3 regions of the Embleya sp. NPDC050493 genome follow, and region 1 is predicted to be linked to each of the others. Evidence: riboswitches for the same ligand, from Rfam matches in the RefSeq annotation. Region 1 holds a riboswitch; each other region holds the start of a gene.
The links. A riboswitch is a leader RNA that binds a small molecule or an ion and turns the genes downstream of it on or off. The one in region 1 is predicted to bind cyclic di-AMP.

Region 1 (2,257 bases):
CCGCCGTACTACGCAAGTTGCAGTTGTCCAACCGGCACGAGCTGACCCGCTGGGCGACCGACCGGCGACTGGTCTGACCCCGGCGCACGCGGAGCACGAAAAACGCCGGCGTCCTCCCCCGGAACGGGTCCGGGGGAGGGCGCCGGCGAGGTCTCTACGCGCGACCGACGGGTCTAACCGGGTCGAACCGCCGCGTAGAACGGCATCGAGCCCACCGGTGCGTAGGTCACGTTCTTGCCCGGCCGCGGGGCGTGCACGATCTGCCCGCCGCCGACGTAGATGCCCACGTGCGAGTTGTCCGGGTAGTAGAACACCAGGTCGCCCGGCTGGAGCGCGTCCTTGGAGATCCGCGGACCGTCGTTGACCTGGGTCCAGGTGGTCCGGGTCAGGCTGACGTTCGCGGCCTTCCACGACGCCTGGGTCAGCCCGGAGCAGTCGTAGGAGTCGGGGCCCACGGCCCGGGGCGAGTACGGCTTGCCGATCTGGGCCTTCGCGAACGCGACCGCGGCCGCCGCCCGACCGGACACGGGGACATTGGTCGCCGGCGGCGGTGTGTCCGGCTTGTCCCGCGAGCTGCGGTCGTTGCCGGCGCGCGTCGTGTCCGTGCTGCCCGCATTACCCGGGTTACCCGTATTGCCCACGTGCTCGTCGGAGTCGAGCACTTCCTTCTTCTGCTGCTCGGTGAGCGTGTTCAGCAGCCGCTGGGCCTCGGCGAGCTTGGCCTGGATCTCGGTCTTGTTCTTGTTCAGCTCGGTCCGCAGCTTCTCCAGCTCGGCCAGCTGCGAGGAGGCCTCGGTGCGGTCCTGCTGGAGAACCCGGGCCTGCGCCGCGATCTGCTTCAGCTTGGCGGCCTGCTGACCGTCGAGCTGGGACATCATCTGCGACTTCTGCAGGAAGCCCTCGGGGTCGCCGCTGAGCGCCAGCGACAATGACGGCGGCAGACCGCCGCTGCGGTACTGGTTCGCCGCCAGGACACCGATCTGATCACGCAGAGCGTTCAGCGCGGTTTGTTCCTCGGTGATCCGGGCCTGCGTCTGGTTCGCGGTGCCCTGCTGCTTGGTGATCTGCTCCTCGACGCCGTTGGCGGCGTCGGTGGCCTTGATCACGTCACTGTGCAGCCGGTTGACGCGTTCCTTGGTCTGCTGGAACGACTGCGCGGGATCCGCGCTCGCGGTGCCGGCAAAGGTCATCACGCCGGTCATCGTCGCGGCGGCCGTGACCACGGTCGCTGCGGTACGCACGGCGGTGCGCGGCTTGGGCTTGCGGTGCTGCCCGGGTCGACGTTGGGACGCCACTGGTGGCGAGTCTCCTTCCTCGGCCGCCTACCGGGTTAGCTGACGGGTTCGGGCGGAAGAAGGCGCCCTACGGTGCCGAGGCACCGATTCACCCCAGGGACTGCGAGGGTCCCCGGTTCCGGCTTCCCATCACGATGACTGTGGTCACCCACTGTCACCGAAATGCGTCCCCGAATTCGGCGGTGGCGATCGTGTCGACCGGGTGGCCGACGTCGAGCCGATCGCCTGTCGCAGAACACTAGTCACAGAAGTATCACGATCATCACCACCAACCTTCGCATTGCCAAACCTTTACCAATCTCGCCGTTTCCTTCTCCGTGTATCAAGGGATAAGGCGCCTGGATTCCCGAAAGTCGATCTTGGACCGGTTTGGCGACTGTTGATCGCTTATAGCCCGCCGGAGAGTAATCGACCCGTGCCGGCTAGGCTGCCGGGCAACAATCGCGGCTTCCCGGTGCCGCGCGACGGTCGACGAGGAGTTGTACGACGTGGACGTTCTGCGGCAGATCCTGCTGGTCCTGCACATCGTGGGTATCGCGTCCCTGCTCGGCGGCTTCCTCACCCAGATGTCCGCGCTGCGCACCGGCGACGGGCGGATCGTGCCCGCGATGACGCACGGCGCGCTGACCATGCTGGTCACCGGCCTGGCCCTGGTCGGCGTGGTCCAGGCGGGTCTGGACGAGGACGTGGACAACGCCAAGATCGGCACCAAGCTGGTCATTCTGCTGGCCATCCTGCTGCTGGTCTGGGGCAACCGCGCCGCGGACCGGGTGTCCTCCAAGGTGCTCGTCGCGATCGGACTGCTGACCGTGGCGAACATCGCCATCGCGGTCATGTGGACCTGAGACCCCGCCGACAACTCCGCCCACCGCCGGCCCGAGCCGAACCGCCCGGGCGAGCGACGCAGGTCGGCGGTCCGAGCGACGCCGCACCCGGTACACACGACGGCGCCCTCCACGCGG
Region 2 (2,257 bases), on a different contig from region 1:
GCGAGGTGCTGCCGGTGGTCCAGGGCACCCCGGTCCTGGCGGGCGTGTGCGGCACCGATCCGTTCCGGATCATGCCGCACTTCCTGGACCAGCTCGCCGCGATGGGCTTCGCCGGTGTGCAGAACTTCCCCACGGTCGGCCTGTTCGACGGCGTCTTCCGGCAGAACCTGGAGGAGACCGGGATGGGCTACGAGCTGGAGGTGGAGATGATCCGGCTGGCCGCCGAGCGCGGTCTGCTCACCGCCCCCTACGTCTTCGACCCCGAGCAGGCCCGCGCGATGGCCGCGGCGGGCGCCGACATCCTGGTCCCGCACCTGGGCCTGACCACCAAGGGCAGCATCGGCGCGACCACCGCGGTCACGCTCGACCAGGCGGTGGAGCGGGTGCAGCAGATGCGCGACGCGGCGGCGGAGGTGAACCCCGACGTGCTGGTGCTGTGCCACGGCGGGCCGATCGCCGAACCCGAGGACGCCGCGTACGTGCTGGCCCACACCACCGGCGTGGTGGGCTTCTTCGGCGCCTCCAGCATGGAACGGCTGCCCACCGAGGTGGCCATCACCGACCAGGCGCGGGCGTTCAAGAACATCGCCCTTCGGTAGCGCACCGCGCCGGACCCATCCGGGCACCACACGCCGGACGCACAGGCACCAACGGCAGGACGCACATCCACCACACGACCGTGAGGAGTCGGCGTGTACAAGCTGACCGTGCTGTATGGCCACCCCGAGGACCCGGCGGCGTTCGACGCCTATTACTGGGAGAAGCACGTGCCGCTCGCCCGCACCATGCCCGGGCTCACCGGCTGGACCATCGGCAAATGCGAACCGGACCCGTCCGGCGCGCAGCCGCCCTATTACCTGGTGGTCGGCCTGTACGCGCCGTCTCGCGCGGGTATCGAGGCGACCCTGGATTCGCCGGAGGGGCGGGCCACGGTGGCCGATGTCGCCAATTTCGCGACCGGCGGTGCGACGTTCCTCTGGGACGAGGAACGGGTAGTCGTACCTGTGGAGCTGCCCGCGACGGAATAGCTCGTCGCTGAAGCACGGGTGACCACGCGGCCGCGCACCGTCGACGCCGGCACCGTGACCTGCAGGGATGGCGACAAATCGGGCAAATCAGTGTTATTCCTCCCTATGGGGGACCTCACAAATCACCCGAAATGTTTGCCAACCCGGCGGAGCGGTGCGTAGCTTCGTGGTTGTTCGCACAAGCGGACTCCCCGGGCGGTACGCCGAATCCTGCCGCCGCCCGAGGGATGCAGTCGATATCGACTGGCGGCAGGAGCGGGGGAACCGAGTAAGTGCCGGCATCGGCCATGTCGATGTCTGGGGTGAAGCCATGCCTGTTCCAGGCGAGGCCGGGCCAATCGTCCGAACCCGACAGCTAACTTCGCAGGCGCCCGACGAGGTAATCAATGACCTTCCGTGCCATCACCGCTCCCGTTCGCTCGCTCTCTCGTGGCCGTCGCGCCGGCATCGCCGTCGCCGCCGGTGCGGGTCTCGTCCTCCCCCTCGTGGGCATGGCGGGCAGCGCGAACGCCGCGTCCTCGTCCACGTGGGACGCGGTCGCGCAGTGTGAGAGCACCGGCAACTGGAGCATCAACACGGGCAACGGCTTCTCCGGCGGTCTGCAGTTCACCCCGAGCACCTGGAACGCGTTCGGCGGCAGCCAGTACGCCTCCAGCGCCGCGCAGGCGACCAAGGACCAGCAGATCGCGGTCGCCGAGCGGGTCCTGGCGAGCCAGGGTCCGGGCGCCTGGCCGGTCTGCTCGCAGAAGGCCGGTCTGGGCAAGGGCGGCAACGCCTCCGCCACGGCCGACTCGTCGACCACCGGCAAGACCAAGAGCAAGGTCGAGCCGAAGGCCGCACCCAAGGCCGAGTCCGTGACCGAGAACGCGCCGAAGACCTCCGACGGCAACGCGCCGAAGGTCCGGGTGCAGCCGAAGCAGGACGCGCCGAAGTCGGCCGCGACCAAGCAGGCGTCGGGCTCCGGCACCTACACCGTCAAGGCCGGTGACACGCTGTCCGAGGTCGCCGCCAAGCTCGGCGTCAAGGGTGGCTACAAGGCCCTGTACGCCGCCAACGCGGGCGTCATCGGGGGCAACCCGAACGTGATCGGCGTGGGCACCCAGCTCGCCATCTGATCCAGCGTCACGACGTAGGCCCCGCCGAGTACTTCGGCGGGGCCTACGCCCGTGTCGCGACCGGCGTCGGGGCGGCGGGACCGGGGTCGGTCGGCGGGCCGCCGGCATGGTGCC
Region 3 (2,257 bases), on a different contig from region 1:
GCCGCACGCACCCTGCTGCCCGGCCTCGCGGTACCCGACGACCAGGGTTGCTGCGGCGCGCTGCACGCGCACAACGGCGAGCTGAAGAAGGGACGCGCGCTCGCCCGCCGGTTGGGCGAGCGGCTGCCCGGCCGGATCGTCACCACCTCCGGCGGCTGCGCCGCGCACCTGGCCGACGTCATCGGCCGTGATCGGGTCGCCGAACTGTCCGAGGCGATCGACCCGGCCACGCTCACCGCGCATGCGCCGGCCGGGCACCGGATCAAGGTCACCCTCCAGGACTCGTGCCACCTGCGCAACGGCCTGAGCGTCTGGCGCGAGCCGCGGGCGTTGCTCGCGCGAGTGGCCGACTTCGTGGAGACCCCGGGCGCCGCCGAATGTTGCGGCGCGGCCGGCACGTACGCCCTGCTGCGGCCGGCCGCGTCCCGACGCATCCTCGACCGCAAGCTCGACGCGATCGAGGCGACCGGCGCCGAGGTCGTGATCGCGGTCAACCCCGGCTGCCTGCGCCAACTGCGCACCGGCCTGCGTCGGCGCGGGTCGCGGGTGCGCGCGATGCACCTCGCCGAGTTCCTCACCGCGTTCCACGCGCCGCCGACCCCCGCGGCCGGCGACCCGATGGCGGGCTGAGGCCAGGGGAGCCGGGGCCCGATGCGGCGCACGCAACTTCATAGGGGGAGCCGCGTGCGCCGTACCAGCTCCCGCCGCCGGCCCGATGCGGCAGGGACGGCAGACACGGCAGGCACCAGGCTCGGCCCAAAGAATCACCGGCCATATAGGGGTAATTCGGACAATACTTTGCCGACGCATGACGCACGTCACATCGTGCATACCGTTCGTCAGGAGCTCGCACACACCGTGAACCGAGTTTCCCGGATTCTCACCCTCTGCGATTCACCGGTAAACATTGAGTGAGCATTTCGGGCACAATGCGTACGGAGATCGGGACTTTAAGTCCCGTTATTCCACCCTTAAGACCCGATTCTTCGGTTTCGGCGAATCGTGATGTTTGGTTCCGCGCCGGGGGTGTGCGTAGCTTGGTGCTTCGCCACACCGGTCCGGTGCTCGGCGAAATGGTCTCCCGGTTCGCCGAATCCTGCCGCCGGAGCGAGGCCACGGTACGAAACCCGAAAGGCAGGAGCGGGGGAACCAAGTGGAATGCCGTCCCGGGCGTCTGTGACACAGACGCCCATGCGGACGGCTTGGGGTGAAGCCGTGCCCGTCCCTCTCATTCGAGGGTCGAACACGGCCGGGCGAGACTCTCCAGCCCGAATCCGACAGCTCACTTCGTAGGCGTGGGAGAAGGAAAAATCTTCGTGCAGTCGTTCATCACCCCTGCCCGCATGCCCAAGAAGACGCGTCTCGCGCTGACCCTCGGCATGGCCGGCGCCATCGTCGCCGCCCCGCTGATCACCGGTATCGCAACCGCCAACGCCGCCTCGGTCTCCACCTGGGACAAGGTCGCCATGGGCGAGAGCTCGGGCAACTGGCACATCAACACCGGCAACGGTTTCTACGGTGGCCTGCAGTTCACCCAGAGCACCTGGAACGAGTTCGGCGGTCAGCAGTACGCCCCGCGCGCCGACCTGGCCACCAAGGACCAGCAGATCGCCATCGCCGAGAAGGTCCTGGCCGTGCAGGGCCCCGGCGCCTGGCCGAACACCTCCGGCCCGGCGGGTCTGACCAAGGGCGGCGCCAAGCCCGCCGTCTCGCCGACCACCAAGTCCTCCGGCTCGGCCAAGACCTCGATCAAGGTCGCCCCCAAGGTCGCCGAGAAGCCGGTCGAGTCCAAGCCGGCGACCGCCCCCGCCCCGAAGATCGAGGTCGTCCCGGCCGCCGCGAAGCCCGCGTCGACCACCACCTCGTACTCCGTGGTCAAGGGTGACACCCTGTCCAAGATCGCCGCCGACAAGGACATCGCCGGTGGTTGGCACAAGCTGTACGCCGACAACCGCTCCGTGATCGGTGGCAACCCCAACCTCATCCAGGTCGGCCAGAAGCTCTCGCTGTCCGGCAAGGCCAAGGCGTCCGCCGCCACCGCCACCGCCGCCGCCAAGGTCGAGGTCGCGCCGAAGGCCGCGCCCAAGACCGAGACCGTCGCCGAGACCAAGCCCTCGGCGTCGGTGAAGGTCGCGCCGAAGACCACGGTCAAGGAGAAGGCCCCGGTCGCCGCCAAGGCGTCCTCCGCCAAGGCCGGCAGCACCGCGGTCAACGCGTCCGGCTACGTCGCCCCGGTGAGCGGCTCGCTGGGCACCGC

Region 2: another riboswitch for cyclic di-AMP. It lies ahead of ACIBM5_RS15780 (transglycosylase family protein); the one in region 1 lies ahead of ACIBM5_RS28455 (NlpC/P60 family protein).
Region 3: another riboswitch for cyclic di-AMP. It lies ahead of ACIBM5_RS08950 (transglycosylase family protein); the one in region 1 lies ahead of ACIBM5_RS28455 (NlpC/P60 family protein).

The regions. Positions count from the first base shown of each region.
Region 1 is NZ_JBITHP010000016.1:198,046-200,302, reverse strand. Features, by position in the region: gene ACIBM5_RS28460 (LuxR C-terminal-related transcriptional regulator) at 1-77, shown strand, start outside; gene ACIBM5_RS28455 (NlpC/P60 family protein) at 174-1,295, opposite strand; cyclic di-AMP (ydaO/yuaA leader) riboswitch at 1,305-1,485, opposite strand; gene ACIBM5_RS28450 (hypothetical protein) at 1,784-2,140, shown strand.
Region 2 is NZ_JBITHP010000006.1:371,487-373,743, forward strand. Features, by position in the region: gene ACIBM5_RS15770 (phosphoenolpyruvate hydrolase family protein) at 1-599, shown strand, start outside; gene ACIBM5_RS15775 (EthD family reductase) at 693-1,028, shown strand; cyclic di-AMP (ydaO/yuaA leader) riboswitch at 1,223-1,414, shown strand; gene ACIBM5_RS15780 (transglycosylase family protein) at 1,415-2,143, shown strand.
Region 3 is NZ_JBITHP010000003.1:493,512-495,768, reverse strand. Features, by position in the region: gene ACIBM5_RS08955 ((Fe-S)-binding protein) at 1-630, shown strand, start outside; cyclic di-AMP (ydaO/yuaA leader) riboswitch at 1,078-1,311, shown strand; gene ACIBM5_RS08950 (transglycosylase family protein) at 1,344-2,257, shown strand, end outside.